Regions from separate parts of the Novosphingobium sp. Sphag1I genome, predicted to be linked through region 1. Evidence: predicted binding sites of a transcription regulator. Region 1 holds the regulator's gene; each other region holds the start of a gene.

Region 1 (5,468 bases):
CATCCCGCTTTGCCATCCCTTGCCCCTGCACAGCGTGACCGTCGATTTCATCGTCGAGGAAGGCGCGATCCGCGCCACCGCCATGGCCAGCCTGACCGGCAAGACGGGGGTTGAAATGGAGGCTTTGACCGCCACTTCGCTTGCCCTTCTGACGATTTACGACATGGCCAAGGCGATCGACAAAGGCATGGTCATCGAAGAAGTGCGCCTGATCGAAAAACGGGGCGGCAAATCCGGCGACTGGAAAGCAGAGCTATGACGCGCGCGCCCTTGCCGCTTGAAGAGGCGCAGGCGCGAGTTCTGGCTCTGGCCACTCCGACGGCCGCCAAAACCGTGCCAATTGAGGCCTCGCTAGGGCGTTACCTGTCCCAGCCGCTGCTGGCCCGCCGGACACAACCGGCGGCTGATCTTTCGGCCATGGATGGCTATGCTCTGGCCCCCGGCGATCTGGGCGGGCCGTGGACCGTCGTGGGTGAAAGCGCGGCAGGGCACCCCTTTGGCGGCACCGTTCAGCCCGGACAGGCCATTCGTATCTCCACGGGCGCAATGGTGCCCGATGGCGCCGGAATCGTCCTGTGTCAGGAGGACGCAGCAAGGGACGGCGACCGCCTGACCCTGACCGGAACGCCGCCCCAACCCGAAGGACGGCATATCCGGCGCAAGGGGCTGGACTTTAGCCATGGCGACGAGGTCTTGCCGGCAGGCACAAGGATCGGGCCGGCGCAAATGGCCTTAGCCATCGCGGCGGGCCATGGAGAACTTTCGGTCCATCGCCGCCCGCGTCTGGCCATTTTGGACAGCGGGGATGAATTGGTGGCGCCCGGCCTCGATTGCCCGCCCCACCGCCTGCCCGCCAGCAACGGCGCAATGTTGGCGGCGATGGCATCAGGCGTGGCCGGAGACATCCTGCGCCTTGGACCAGTGGCCGATGATCTGTCTGCGCTGGACGCCGCCTTGGCGCGTGCAGGCGATGTTGATGTGATTGTCACCAGCGGCGGCGCATCGGTGGGCGATCACGACCTGATCCAGCCCGCCTTGCTGAATTGGGGCGCGCAGGTCGATTTCTGGAAGGTCGCGATCCGGCCCGGCAAACCCCTGCTGGTGGCGACGCGCGGGCATCAGATCGTGATCGGCCTGCCCGGCAATCCGGTGTCCAGCTTTGTGACCGCGCATTTGTTCCTGCTGCCGCTGCTGCGCGCGATGCAGGGTTCGGCCAATCCTTTGCCCAGGACCGCGATGGCGCAATTGAGCGAACCGCTGGGTCCGGGGGCCGACAGGCGCGAATTCATCCGTGGATGGTGGGACGGCCAAAATGTCCTGCCCCGACCGATGCGCGATTCCTCTGCGCTGGCGGCGATGGCGGCCAGCAATTGCCTGATCGAACATATGGCGAATGCACCGTCGGCGGCGGCCGGCGATAGGGTGAAGATCCATTTGATCGGAAATGGCGGAAGCGCTTGACGTAAGGGCAATGGTTGCGTAATTGTTCCGCAATTGTTCACGCAACACCCCCGTTGGGAGGTCACAATGCTCACCCGGAAACAGCATGAATTGCTGCGCTTCATCCAAGCCAGCCTTGAGGAATCGGGCGTTTCGCCCAGCTTTGAGGAAATGAAAGAAGCGCTCGATCTGAAGTCGAAATCGGGGGTGCATCGCCTGATCTCCGCTCTGGAGGAACGCGGTTTTATCCGCCGCCTGCCCAACCGCGCCCGCGCTTTGGAAGTGTTGCGCCAGCCCGAAGACGTCACCCCGCCGGTCGCGGCCAAGGCTGCGCCGCCCAAGAAGGTGGTCGAGGCACCCAAGCCTGTCGTGCCCGCCGCGGCCAATGACGTGGTGGAAATCCCGCTGCATGGGCGCATCGCGGCCGGCGTTCCGATCGAGGCAATGGAAGGTCAGACCATGCTGCCGGTCCCGGCGGCCTTGCTGGGTTCGGGCGAACATTACGCGCTTGAGGTTTCGGGCGATTCCATGGTCGAAGCGGGCATTTTGGACGGCGATCTGGCACTGATCCGCAAGACCGACATTGCGCGCGAAGGCGAGATTGTCGTCGCCCTTGTACGCGGCGAGGAAGCGACGCTGAAATATCTGCGGCGCGAACGCGGTCTGGTCCGCCTGGACCCGGCCAATGCGGCCTATGACCCGCAATATTATCAGCCCGGCGAAGTGCAGGTTCAAGGCAAGCTGGCCGGCTTGCTCCGCCGGTATCATTAAGCACCCTGCTTGATCGGGAGGGGGTTGTAACGCCCTCTCCTAATCATCACCTATCGTCATATCCTGCTTTAGACGTCATATCCTGCTTTAGACTAGGCGCGCGCCACCACGGATGTTGCCCCTGCCCCTGCGCCACAGTGACAATTTTCCGTCGGTTCAGATAGATCGCCATCCCGCCGGTCCGATAGAGCAGCGCCTCATCCGCGCGCAGGAAACGGGGGCGGCACGAAGGCTGTAACGCCACCCGTGAGACGACAATATCGACCGCCGCACAAGCCTTGGCCATCGCCGCTTCGTCAACAAAGCCTTCCCCCCGCGCCGCAAGGATGGCCCAATCCCGCTCTCCTTGCCTGATCGTGACACGACAGAAGCTTTGATTGCAGGTCGAGCCACGCCACTGTTCAATCGGCAATACAGCGCCAGACAGCCCGGCCACTTCCTGCATGGCATCCGAAATGTATTTTGAACGCCCTTGACCCATTACCAGCAATTGCCCGGTTTGCGGATCGATCAATCCCAATTGACGTCCGTCACCCGTGATCATGACATCGGGCGGCGCTGATAATGCCAGCCACAGGCAACCAAGGACCGCAGGCACCAGTCCCAGCAGTCGAATAGTCCCACGCCAAAGCGCCAGCCATAACAGGCCCAGCACTATGAAAGCATAGGTGCCCCCCGCCATGACCGGCAATTGCGTCACGGCATCGGGCCGCGCGCCCACCCATCGCGCAAGCCCAATCAGGCCATCCAGCGACAAGCCGCAAAGGCCCCAGAACGGCCCGCCCATGCCAATCATATCGAAGACCAAACCCGCGGCAATCAAAGGCATAGTGACAAAGGTCGTCAGCGGGATGGCAACCAGATTGGCGAGCGAGCCATAGATCCCGGCGCGGTGAAAGTGATAGAAACTGACCGGCATCAGCGCCAATTCTATGACCATGCCCGTCATCAGCAACATGGCAATGTGCCGACCCAAACGGATCACCCAGGCTTCTTCCCGCCGGGCAAGAAAGGCCCGAACCGGGGTCGCTTCATGCAGGGCCACAATGGCCAGAACCGAACCAAAGCTCATCTGAAAGCTGGGTCCGATAACGGCTTCCGGCCAAAGCAGCATCACAAAAGCCGCCGCCACGGCCAAAAGACGGATCGAAAAGGGTTGTCGCCCGGCCGCAATCGCCGCCAGAGCCAGCAAGGCACCAAGACAGGACCGCACCGTCGGCACCTCGGCCCCGGTCAACAACGTATATCCGACCGCGGCCAATCCCCCTGCACCACTAGCCACGATCGGCAAGCGAATCCGCAGAACAAGCCATGGCCAGAGGGCCAGCAGACGCAGCGCAAGAAAATAGGCCCCCGCGACAACGGCGCTGACATGAAGGCCCGAAACGGAGAGCAGATGGGTCAGCCCCGCATCACGCATGGCCGCCTCGTCCTGTGGTGTGATACCTCCGCGCTCACCACTGGCAAAGGCTGCGGCCATGCCCCCCGCCGATCCGGGTAAAACGGCGCGGATATGTGCGGCCAGCGCATGACGCATCCGCGACAGGCCCTGCGCGCGCGGGGCCGATTCGACCGTCACCGGACCAAGAGCGCTGCCCGTTGCCGCCAACCCGCTGAACCACGCCGCGCGTGCAAAATCATAGCCTCCGGGTAAACGCGGTGGCGCAGGTGGAACAAGCCTCGCCCGCATTTGCACATAGGCCCCCTCCACCGCTCCCGGAGCGGAATCGCCGGTTTTCAGCGTGATTCTCGTCTTGATTGCCCTTTTTTCGCCCGGCAAACGCAACCCCAGGATCAGGCGAATCCGCGATTGGGCGGGCAATTCCTGACGCTCCACCACAATGGCTCGTATATTCAAGACCATAGGCACGGGAATCGCCGGCGTACCGACCAAGGTCGATTTGGCCCAAACCAGCCCGCAACCCAAGGCGACGGCCAAGGCCATCGACATCATCGCCTTGGCCAGACACGGCCATCGCCCCTTGGGCCCCAGCAACACGCCGGCAAACAGCGCGACGGAAAAACATATTGCTATCAACAATATCCATTGAAGCGGGCCAAAGAGCGCAAACCACGCCGCCACGCCTCCGGCCATGCCCGCCGCCAGCCATGGCGCCAGCGTCGATCCGGCCCGCAACAGAAATTGCTCTAAGACCAAAGCAAAACTTGCCAAGCGCGCGCGGCTGCGCCAAGGGCCATGTTGCGTTGCAGCGCCATCCCCCCCGAAAGAGGCGGAACGCTGGGCCGTTTGGGTGTTGCTCTGGGTCGCGTGAACCATGGGCCCTATAGGACAGAAAGGACAAGGGAATGACAAGTTCGGGGTTGGCTGGCAGCAATAGCACCGGCAAACGCCCTGTTGTCACTCGTTTTGCGCCTTCGCCCACAGGTTTTCTGCATATTGGCGGCGCGCGCACGGCTTTGTTCAACTGGCTTTATGCCCGCGCCAATGGCGGGCAATATCTTTTGCGTATCGAGGATACCGACCGCGCGCGTTCGACCGATGCGGCCATTGACGCGATCTTTGATGGTCTGCGCTGGCTGGGTCTGGACGGCGATCAGCCCGCCGTGATGCAGTTCGAACGTTCGCCCCGCCATGCCGAGGTGGCGCATAAGCTGCTGGACGCGGGCTACGCCTATCGCTGCTATCTGACTCAGGAAGAGCTGAGCGCGATGCGCGAAGCGGCGCAGGCGGAAAAGCGTCCCTTCCGTATTCAGTCGCCCTGGCGCGACGCGACGCCCGATCAGTGGCCCGCCGATCTGCCCTATGTGGTGCGCATCAAGGCGCCGCGTGAAGGCGCGACCGTGATCGACGATCTGGTTCAGGGCAGCATCACGGTTCAGAACGTTGAGCTGGACGATTTCATCATTCTGCGCTCTGACGGCACGCCGACCTATATGCTGGCCGTGGTGGTGGACGATCACGATATGGGCGTGACCCATGTGATCCGCGGCGATGACCATATCAACAACGCCTTTCGCCAGTTGGTGATCATCCGTGCAATGGATGCCATCGAAGGTGGCCAAGGACATGCATGGCCGGACCCGGAATATGGCCATATCCCGCTGATCCATGGCGCGGACGGGGCCAAGCTGTCCAAGCGCCACGGCGCGCTGGGCGTGGACGCCTATCGTGACGAAATGGGCCTGCTTCCCGAAGCGGTGCTGAACTATCTGATGCGTCTTGGCTGGGGGCATGGGGATGAGGAAATCATCTCGATTGCCCAAGCCATCGAATGGTTCGACATCAAGGATGTGAA
Region 2 (5,468 bases), on a different contig from region 1:
ACCGACCGGATCAATCCGTCCCTGGCGCCGGCGACCGTCGCGAACGTGCCCCTTGGGCTGGGCGTGCTTGCGAGCTTCACCACGCAGATCGGTGACTGGCTGACGCGCACGGCCGAGACCGTTTTCGTGATGCCGAGCGAGCTCAATTATTCGACCAATGGCATGGTCTATGGTGCGCGTCTGTTCGACGCGACCCGCAATTTCGTCATCCGCGACGCCGAGTTTTCGACCAATCTCGAGGAGCATTTCAAGAAATGCGTATTCGGCGACGTGATGCTCTACCGGAAGTCGCTGACCGTACTGGCGCAATCGAAGGATCTCTGGGCAGAGATCGGGCCCGGCTCGGAAGCCCGGTCACAGGAATGGCTTGAGCGGCAGGGCGACGGCACGGTCACCAGCGCGATCGTCACCTGCCGTCAGGCCTACGACATGCTCAATGCCCGGTGGGCGCCGATGATCGAGGCGAACACGCCGTTTTGGGGTAAGGAGCTTTATCCCAAGCTGAGCAATGCGCTGGCGGCCGATAAGCTGAAGCACGATCTGCCGATCGCCAATGCAGCCTTCACCGGCTCGGGCAGCAACTACAGCGATTCCATGCGGCAGAACACGGCGATCAATGCGTTCATGCAAGCCCGCAACAGCATGGCGGGGGGATCGGGCGCCGCGACGATCGACACCTTCGCGCAGACGCGCGCCGACATCCAGGCGCGCAACACCTATAACTCAATCGCGCAGCAGGCGATGGCCTGGGTGCCGATCCTCAACATCGTGCTGACCGTAGTCTTTTTCGCGATGTTCCCGGTGATTTTCCCATTGTTCCTGATGCCGCAGACGGGTCTCGGAACCCTCAAGGGCTATGCGATGGGCTTCTTCTACCTTGCTGCATGGGGACCGCTCTACGTCATCCTGCACATGATCTGCATGACGCGGGCAGAGGCGGCGGCTGCCGGCGTCGCGCCCGGCGGGATCACGTTGGGCACCTATGCCGGCATCGGCGCCGTAAACGGAGAGACGGCGACGATCGCCGGGTTCATGTTGATGAGCATCCCGTTCCTGGCCGCCGGCCTTGCGCGGGGAGCGATGTCGATCGCGGGGCAGGCGACTTCGATGCTCGCGCCCGCGCAGAACGCGGCAGAAGCTGCCGCGCTGGAGCAAACCACGGGGAATTATTCCTACGGCAATGTGAGCTGGGCAAATGCGACGTCGAACATGCGCCAGAGCGACCAGTGGTCCGTGGCGCCGAGTTTCATGGGCGGCGCGACAAGCGTGGGCTGGCGTCAGGACAATGGCGCCGTCGTGTCGGGTTTCGGCAATGGGCAGGATGTCATCGACATGTCGGGCGCAATTTCGCGCCTTGGCTTCACGCCGACGATGAACAGCGGCACCGTCGCCGAATGGCGCGAGATGTCCAGCGCTGCCCATCGGCAGGCAGAGGCCTGGGAGAATGCGGCTCAGGATATCCTGACCAGCACGCACACGAACCGCACCGCCTTCGGCGTCTCGTCCGAACGGTCGAGGGGCTTTGAGTCCGGTAGCGGCGCGTCGGCCAACACAAATGTCGAAAAATTCGATCGCGTCACCGGATCGAGTTCTCAGGGCATAGAGGAGCGGTCCTCCACCGGCCTCAGCGAGCGTATTTCCCAGGGTCATGATCGTTCGGCCGGAACGCTCGACCAGGTGAGCGGCGGGATCAATGGTGGGATTGGCGGCGGCGCTGGTGGTGGCCGGAAGGCTGGCGGGGGGCGTCCAGGCGCCGGGGGCCTCCTGCCCAATGTCGGTGGTTCATTGGGGGTCAGCAAGACCGGCAGCCAGCAAGATACCCTCCGCTATGGTGCGGATCAAACGCGGTCGTCGGATAGCTCCAGTTCGTCGTCGAGCGGGGTGCGTGATGAGCATTCCAACGGCAGCGGCGCGAGCACGTCTGATGGGACCTACGTCCGCTCTGGCTCCTTCAGCCGATCGTCCATGACATCGTCATCGTCGGTAAGCACCGAGGATGCGCTGGCGCGGGCAAAATCTTATACCGAAGCTGCGCGGCGCATGGAGGAATTGTCGCAATCTCTGGCGCGCGACGCGAGCTTTGCCGAATCCCACGGCATGCAACTCAGCGAGAATATGAGCCAGGACCTCGCCCAGTGGTACAGACTACAGCAGGCGCTCCATCCAAACCTCGATGCGCCGGAACTTTGGGCTACCGATCTGACCTCGCAGCAGCGCACCGTGCGCGATCAGCTGATCCAGCAATGGGCCCAGGAGAAGCGCGACAGTCTGTGGTCGGAGATCAGCGGCGACGTCAAGGATCCGTCGCTGGTCGACGTCAATCGCATCAATCTCGACGCCGGCGGTGTGCGCGGATCGTATCGTCCCCATGGCGTGAGCGGGATCGGGAAGGGCGGAGGCTCGGGTGATCCCGGTGCTGCGGCCCGGATCATTTCCGACGGTCAAACCAGGCTTGAGGGCGACCGGGGGGCAGCGCAGGCGGCGCGCACCAGTCGCGGAGGAGCAAACGCAGACCTCCAGTCAGAGGTGGGCCGAGAACTCGATCGCGGCTTCTTCACCGATCCGGACTTGCGGAAATAAGGTTGCGGTTAGAGCGTCAGATAAAAATAGGCGCCGGTCGCCACGAGCAGCACGAGAGATATCAATCCACCAATCACGCGGCCATGTGAGGGCTCGCTAAGATCGTCATCGCTGTTGTCGAAAAGCTCATGTGCCATCGGCTCGGCAGGACGCAAGATCGGGCCCGCCGGGTTATTCTGGGTCAGTAAGTAGGTCGTTGTGTCTAACATTGATGGCTTCCATCCGGCCGCAATATTATCATCTGGTGTCGTCTTTTACAAACGAGAATGGCCCGACTAGGGGCGGTGCCGGAATTTGAAATTTGTAGAGCGATAATAAGAATTATGTTAAATATCAGTATCTTATAGGAATATCAGTCCCGATACACCGCGGAGACCTTTCATGGAAGTCCGATTGAGCGCGACGCCTAAAGGCAACGGATTTCAGGCAACGATCGCACTGCCCGACGGGGTATCGATCAGCTCGGCCGAATCCTATCCCACCGAAGCCGAAGCGATCATCGCCGCGGCCGAGAAATTGTTGCAGATGCCCGATCGCCTGGTCCGTGCGACGGCGATGGATGCCGATCTCGCGATTACAGGTTACTCAACGCCGGCGTAATGCGGCCAAGGCGTCGGGCATGATCGTGTAGACCGCCTCGCGCTGGGCGCCCCGGTTCTGGTGGTCCACCTTGTAGCCCTGATAGTGGCGTCGCAGGAGGCCGCCGCGGCACAGGTCTGACACCGCACGGCTGACATTGCAGCGACCCGATTGGCGAACCCGCTCGCGTACCTTTTCCTTGACCATGCGATCGGCCTGCGCCGGATCGGCCGGTAACTCATCAGCCTGTTCGAGCGCGGCGCGCACGGTCTCGATCGTCGAGCGGCGCCAAGGCGCACGCTGGGCCATCGGGACCAGGGCATCACATAGCCAGTCGCGGACGGGCACGGCGTCGCCATTCACCACCACGCTCGGTCCGGCGCTGCCCTTTTCGTCAGCCACCTCCTCGAGGAGCTGAAGGAGCAGATAGGAGAATTTTGGCCGCGGCGAAGCAGCGGCGATCGCCGCCAACAGTCCTGGCGTATCCAACCCTCGGGCGGGTTCGGCGGATGCTTCGAATAGGTCGGCCTGATGGAACATAGCATGAATCTACGCTGCGTTCGGGCAGATGTGAATCCCACAATGGACGGACGACGACATTTTTCTCGCAGATTCCACAGGCTTCGGAAGCTGCCCATCCGAGCCGCTTGACTCATTGCCGGTAGCGAGAACAAATAAGGAACGAATCAACGAGTCCCGAGTCTCCTGAATGCTATGCGTCAATCAACCGTCCTTGAAGATTTGCGAGCGCGCATCGCGCGTATCGAGGGCGTAGGCGTTCAGCGCGAAGCGATCCCGTTCGGCATCGACGAACTGGATCAGCGATTGCCGGGCGGAGGCATTGCTGCAGGCGCTCTCCATGAAATGATGGGCAGTCCCGATCTCGCAGACGAGGCGAGTGCGACGGTCTTTCTGGCGGGAATCCTGGCGCGAATGGAAGGTCCCGTCTTCTGGTGCCTGCGCTGGCGCGACCTGTTTGCCCCTGCCCTTCATCTCGCCGGTCTTCATCCAGATCGGGTCATTTATGTCGAGGCCGGCAGCGACACCAATGTCCTGCTCGCGATGGAGGAGTGCCTGCGTCACCCTTGCATCGCCGGTGTGGTTGGCGAAGTCGGGAAATATTCGACTACTGCATCGAAGCGCCTGCAATTGGCGGCGGAAAGCTCGGGTGTAGCGGCCTTCGTGTTTCGTCGCGCGGCGAAGGCCGAACAGGTCGCCGAAGGGACGGCAGCGATGACACGCTGGCGGATCACCGCTTCACCAAGCGAAGATCTCGGTCTGCCGAGCCTGGGTCGCCCTCGTTGGCATGTGGATTTGGAACGTGTGCGCGGTGGTAATCCGCACGCCTGGATCGTGGAGGCGTGCGATGCGACGGGTCGTATCGCTCTTCCTGCCGCACTGGTCGACCGACCGGCTGCGGCGGAAGATCGCAAAATTGTCGCCTGAGTGCCGTGACGGCCTGGTCCTTGATCTTCCGCTGGTGACCGCGGTGTCCGATCACGGCAGGAAAGTCATTGCTGCCGTCGATGCCGAGGCTAAGGCGCTCGGTATCCGCGTCGGCATGACCGTGACGAAGGCCCGAGCGTTTGCCCCTGAATTGCAGGTCGTCGATGCCGACCCGGAGGGCGACCTGCAGGGACTTCGCGATCTCGCGCTATGGGCGGGCCGCCGATACTCACCCTTCGTATCACCGGATGCGCCCGACGGAATCTGGCTCGACATCACCGGCTGCGCGGGTCTCTTTGGCACCGAGAAGGCGCTGCTCAAGGATCTCCATCGCCGTGTTGCTGCGTCGGGGCTGGCTCTCCAGATCGCTGTGGCCGACACCGCGGGCTGCGCCCATGCCGTTGCGCGGCATGTACCCGCCGGCCGGCCGGTCACGATCGAACCGGGCGGACACCGCACTGCCATTTCCATCCTGCCGATATCGGCGTTGCGATTGCCAGGACGCGAGGTCGAAGGTTTGCGCAAGCTCGGATTTGAGCGGATCGAACAGCTCATCGGTGCGCCGCGCGGCCCTCTCGCCAAACGGTTCGGCCGCGAATTGCATCGGCGGCTGGATCAGGCGCTCGGCTTCGTGCCCGAGCCGATCGAGCCGATCTACCCTGAACATCTGCCGCGGGCCCGTCGAGGTTTCATGGAGCCGATCGCGACACCTGAAGCCTTCGCCCAGGTGATCGGCGATCTCGTTGCCGATGTGGTGGGGCAGCTCACCTGTATCGGCAAGGGCGCTCGCCGATTGGATTGCTATTTCCACCGTGTGGACGGCCACAATCAGGCGATCCGCATCGGGACCGCAACCGCATCCC
Region 3 (5,468 bases), on a different contig from region 1:
CTCTGGACCATCTCTATCGCAGCGGAGCGGGCATGCGCGCGTGGGGCCAATGGCTCTTGTCGGACGGCGCGCCGGCGCTGGTGGTCGGGCTGGGGACGATCTCTCTGGTTTCGGCAGCGGTGGGTTATGTGTTGGCGGCTTTGATCTGGCGGCGGGTGGTGATGGTGCGCAAGGCGCGTCGCCAAAGCCGCGCCAGAGCATAGCGAAACGGGATGATGATGTCGGGGGAACAGGAGCGCGGCCAAACGACTGCGCCGGTCATGGAACTGTTGCTGATCGGCGGGGCGCTGGTGGTCAGCGCCGCTCTGGTGTGGTTGGCGACGGGGCAATGGGGCGCGGTGGCCGGCTTTGTTGGCGGGGCGCTGGTTCTGGGCGCGGTGGTGTTCGTACTGGGCCGGACGCGCGGCGGCGCGCAAGAAGCCGAGGTGGTTGAGCCCGACTGGTCGGTGACAGTTGCCGCCATTGAGGGCGATTCGGCGGTAGCGTTGGTGGACCGGGCGGGGCGTCTGGTCTGCGCCAATGGATCATTTGAAAATGCATTCGGGGCCTGGGCGCCTCCTGCCTTGCCTTTTGGTGAGGGCGCCGCCGCGGTGCTGGAAGAATTGGCACGTTCGGCTTGGCGCGACGGGGCCAGCACTTCGGATGGTCTGCTGGGGCCTGATGGCGGCTATTGGCGGATTGCAGTGACCCGTGCGGGGCGGGGCGAGGCTTACCTGATTTGGCGGCTTCATCGTTTGGCGGTTACCGATCCGGTCGATGCGCTGTGCGACCATCTGAACGGCAAATTGGGCGTCGTTTTGGGCCATGCCGGTTTTTGTGCGGCGGTTGTCGAAACGGACGGCAGCCTGCGTGCGGTGAACAAGGCCTTTGCGCAAAGGTCGGGCGGCGACGGGATGTTGCTTGGCCAACCCTTCATCGGCCTGTTGACTCAGGATGAGCAGGACCGGATTTTCTGGGCGCATGATGTCAAACATTCGGTGCCTTTGACGTTATTCTATCTGCCTCTGGTCGATCCCGATGGTCCGGCCCCGGCCGACCCACAACTCAGCCCTTCATTGATGCTGCTGGTTGATCAGGGCGTCGGCCTTGGCGGTTCGGGTGAGGTGAGCGCGGCGGTGCCGCATTTGCAGGCTTTGTTGGGCGGATTGCCATTGGGGCTGGCGATGGCGGACCGTGATGGCCGCCTGTTGTTTGCCAATGCGGCCTTCATGCGCGCTGCGGGTCGGGAGGGGCAGGCGGTTCCGACCTATCCCACCGATTTGGTCGTGCGTGAGGATAAGGCGGCCTTGTCGGATGCAGTGCGCCGTTTCGGCTATGGCGCGGCGACCAGCGGGGACGTTGCGGTGCGTTTGTCTGCGCAACCGGATGATCCGGTCTCGCTGTCTCTGGCCGGTGTGCGCGGTTTGGGGGAGGCGGCGGTGCTGCTGGGCCTGACCGACAATACCGAGGAAACGCGGCTCAAGCGGCAGGTGGCGCAGGCCACCAAGATGCAGGCAGTGGGCCAGTTGGCGGGCGGTGTTGCGCATGATTTCAACAATGTGCTGACCGCGATTATCGGCACATGCGACCTGATGCTGCTGCGCCATACGCCGGGTGACAGCGACTATGACGACATTCAACAGATCCGCGCCAATTCAAACCGAGCGGCCAGCCTGACCCGTCAATTGCTGGCGTTTAGTCGTCAGCAGACCCTGCGCCCACAGGTCCTGCAATTGCCCGATATCGTGTCGGATATTACGCAAATGCTGCGTCGCCTGATCGGCGAAAAGATCCAGTTGCAGGTCAGCCATGACCGCGATCTGGGCGCGGTGCGGGCCGACCCGACGCAGTTGGAGCAGGTCATCGTCAATCTGGTGGTTAACGCGCGCGATGCCATGCAGGAGGCCTCTCGCAAGGCGGGCGGCGACGGCAGCGGGGCGTTGATCCTGGCCACGCGGCGGGTTCCGGCGGCCGATGTTCGCGCTATGGGCAGCGATATTCTGCCGATTGCCGATTACACGGCGTTGGTTGTGCGTGACACGGGCGGCGGCATTCCGGCCGATATTCTGGGCAAGATCTGGGAGCCGTTCTTTACCACGAAGGAGCAGGGGCGCGGGACGGGATTGGGCCTCTCGACGGTCTATGGCATTGTAAAACAATCGGGCGGCTTCATTTTTGCCGACAATGTTGCCGCGCAGGATGGGGTTCCGGCGGGCGCACGGTTTACGGTCTATTTGCCGGTACATCATGGCGCGGTGGAAACCGTGGTGCGCCCGCGTGAGGAAGTGACCCATTGGGCGGGCGGCGGCGATATCCTTTTGGTTGAGGATGAGGACGCCGTGCGCGTCGTGGCGGAAAGGGCGTTGAGCAGGGCCGGTTATCAGGTGACAACCGCCAGTGACGGTGAAGAGGGCGTTGAAGCGGTGATGGCAAGGCGCGAATCAGGGGCGGCGATGTTCGACCTGATCGTTTCGGACGTGGTGATGCCCGCGATGGATGGCCCCGCCATGGCGCGGGCGATTCGCGCGGTTGAACCCGGTTTGCCCGTCCTGTTCATGTCCGGCTATGCCGAGGAGCAGTTGCGCCGCGAGATCGATATCGAGAATATGCACTTCATAGCTAAGCCTTTTTCCGTAAGTCAGATTGCTGGAAAAGTGGCAGGAGTGTTGGCCAAACGGGCCGCGAAGAAGGGTTGAGCGGGTCGGTTGGAATAATTTTGTTCCACCCTTGTTCCGTTGGAACAAATCCGATACACAATGCCGTGTTGACCTTTGGCAACAGCGCCTTAGCAAGGAGACGGGATGTGGCAGCTCAACTCAAGCTGATTCAAGAAGGCAAGGACAAGGACAGCATGGACCGTCAAAAGGCGCTGGAAGCCGCTCTGGCACAAATTGATCGGGCGTTTGGCAAGGGATCTGCCATGCGTCTGGGGGCCAAGGAAACCATGCAGGTGGAGGCCGTTTCCACCGGATCGCTGGGCCTTGATATTGCTCTGGGCATCGGTGGTTTGCCGCGTGGGCGTATTATCGAAATCTATGGTCCCGAAAGCTCGGGTAAGACGACTCTGGCGCTGCACGCGATTGCAGAGGCACAAAAGGGCGGCGGGACGGCGGCTTTTGTCGATGCCGAACACGCGCTCGATCCGGTTTATGCCAAGAAACTGGGCGTCGATATCGACAATCTGATCGTGTCGCAGCCCGATACGGGCGAACAGGCGCTGGAAATCGTCGATACGCTGGTGCGTTCGAACGCGATTGACGTGCTGGTGGTCGACTCGGTTGCCGCCCTTGTGCCGCGGGCCGAAATCGAAGGTGAAATGGGCGACAGCCATGTGGGCCTTCAGGCGCGTCTGATGAGCCAGGCGCTGCGCAAGCTGACCGGTTCGATCAGCCGTTCGCGTTGTATGGTCATCTTCATCAACCAAGTTCGCATGAAGATCGGCGTGATGTACGGCAATCCGGAAACCACGACGGGCGGCAATGCGCTCAAGTTCTATGCGTCGGTGCGTCTCGACATTCGCCGCACGGGTCAGATCAAGGATCGCGACGATATCGTCGGCAACGCCACCCGCGTGAAGGTGGTGAAGAACAAGGTGGCGCCGCCCTTCAAGCAGGTCGAGTTCGACATCATGTATGGCGAAGGCATTTCCAAAATCGGTGAAATCCTCGATCTGGGTGTGAAGGCCGGGATCGTTGAAAAGGCCGGTGCATGGTTCAGCTATGATTCGATCCGCATTGGTCAGGGACGCGAGAATTCGAAGAACTATCTGCGCGAACACCCCGAAGTGCGTGACCGGATCGAAAATGCCATTCGTGCGCAGACCGAAGGGTTGGCCGGTGAAATGATGGCCGGTCCCGAGGCCGAAGATGACGCGTGATTCCTTTGGTTGATGGTTGAAAACGCGGGGGTGTGGGCGGAATTGACGCTCACGCCCCTGTTTTTTTAGAATGCAAGTAGGGCTGAACAGCGGAAACTGGGCAAAAGATTGCTCTGTTCGGCAAAAACGATGGCTCTGAATGCGCCTTCCTGCTTGTCCACCGCCCTTTGGTAGCTTATCGGCAGGCCCCATGATCTCGACGAACGAAATCCGCCGCTCCTTCCTCGAATATTTTGGCTCGAACGGCCATGATGTGGTGCCGTCCGCGCCGCTCGTGCCGTATAACGATCCGACATTGATGTTCACGAACGCAGGCATGGTCCCGTTCAAGAACGTCTTTACGGGTCTTGAAACGCGCGCGATCCCGCGGGCAACCAGCAGCCAGAAATGTGTTCGTGCGGGCGGCAAGCACAATGACCTCGACAATGTCGGTTATACGGCGCGTCACCACACGTTCTTTGAAATGCTGGGAAATTTTTCCTTTGGCGACTATTTCAAGGAACAGGCGATCACGCATGCATGGTCCTTGCTGACCAAGGAGTGGGGCCTGCCTAAGGACAAGCTGCTGGTCACGGTCTATCACACTGATGATGAGGCCTTTGGCTTGTGGCAAAAGATCGCCGGTCTTTCGGATGATCGCATCATTCGCATTCCGACCAGTGACAATTTCTGGTCGATGGGCGACACCGGGCCTTGCGGTCCGTGCAGCGAGATTTTCTTTGACCATGGCGATCACATTTGGGGCGGTCCTCCGGGGTCGCCGGAGGAAGATGGTGACCGCTTCATCGAGATCTGGAACCTCGTGTTCATGCAGTTCGAGCAGCAGGCTGACGGCACGCGCCTAAGCCTGCCCAAGCCCAGCATTGATACCGGCATGGGGTTGGAACGTATCGCGGCGGTCATGCAGGGCGAGCACGACAATTACGACATCGATACATTCAAGGCTCTCATCTCGGCCAGCGAATCGCTGACGGGTGTGAAGGCAGAGGGCGATACGCGCGCCAGCCATCGTGTGATTGCCGACCACCTGCGTTCGACCAGCTTCCTTCTGGCTGATGGCGTTCTGCCCAGCAATGAAGGTCGCGGTTATGTTCTGCGCCGCATCATGCGTCGGGCGATGCGTCATGCGCATCTGCTGGGCGCCAAGGATCCGTTGATGCACCGTCTGGTGCCCGCACTGGTGACCGAAATGGGCGCGGCTTATCCGGAGCTGGGACGTGCGCAGGCTTTGATTCAGGAAGTGCTGGAGCGTGAGGAAACCAAGTTCCGCCAGACGCTCGACAAGGGGCTGAAGCTGCTTGATGAAGCCACCGATGGTTTGGGCGAGGGCGGTACTTTGGCCGGTGAAACGGCCTTCAAGCTTTATGACACCTACGGCTTCCCTTATGATTTGACCGAGGATGCGCTGCGTTCGCGCGGGATCAGTGTCGATAAGGATGGCTTTGACGCCGCAATGGCGCAGCAGAAAGCCGCTGCTCGCGCGGCATGGAAGGGTAGCGGCGAGGCTGCGGCCGGGGAAGTTTGGTTCGATATTGCCGAACGCGTCGGGGCGACCGAATTTACCGGTTACACCAGCACCACCGGCGAAGCGCAGATCGTGTCCATCGTCAAG

Evidence for each region. The regulator LexA, encoded in region 1, represses DNA repair genes until DNA is damaged. The targets are predictions, from matches to a motif close to GTTCCNCNCTTGTTCT.
Region 2: ACZ9HU_RS16290 (ImuA family protein) is a predicted target of LexA. The motif match lies at 3,827-3,842, and genes of this name have one in related genera.
Region 3: recA (recombinase RecA) is a predicted target of LexA. The motif match lies at 2,698-2,713, and genes of this name have one in related genera.

What each region holds. Positions count from the first base shown of each region.
Region 1 is NZ_JBWBQS010000003.1:37,229-42,696, forward strand. It holds gene moaC (cyclic pyranopterin monophosphate synthase MoaC) at 1-259, shown strand, start outside; gene ACZ9HU_RS03845 (molybdopterin molybdotransferase MoeA) at 256-1,461, shown strand; gene lexA (transcriptional repressor LexA) at 1,528-2,211, shown strand; gene ACZ9HU_RS03855 (ComEC/Rec2 family competence protein) at 2,258-4,489, opposite strand; gene gltX (glutamate--tRNA ligase) at 4,519-5,468, shown strand, end outside.
Region 2 is NZ_JBWBQS010000014.1:42,097-47,564, reverse strand. It holds gene ACZ9HU_RS16310 (conjugal transfer protein TraG N-terminal domain-containing protein) at 1-2,580, shown strand, start outside; gene ACZ9HU_RS16305 (hypothetical protein) at 2,589-2,789, opposite strand; gene ACZ9HU_RS16300 (hypothetical protein) at 2,962-3,180, shown strand; gene ACZ9HU_RS16295 (hypothetical protein) at 3,166-3,699, opposite strand; gene ACZ9HU_RS16290 (ImuA family protein) at 3,874-4,605, shown strand; gene ACZ9HU_RS16285 (DUF6504 family protein) at 4,526-5,468, shown strand, end outside.
Region 3 is NZ_JBWBQS010000004.1:144,211-149,678, forward strand. It holds gene ACZ9HU_RS05800 (DUF2062 domain-containing protein) at 1-203, shown strand, start outside; gene ACZ9HU_RS05805 (response regulator) at 216-2,675, shown strand; gene recA (recombinase RecA) at 2,783-3,856, shown strand; gene alaS (alanine--tRNA ligase) at 4,047-5,468, shown strand, end outside.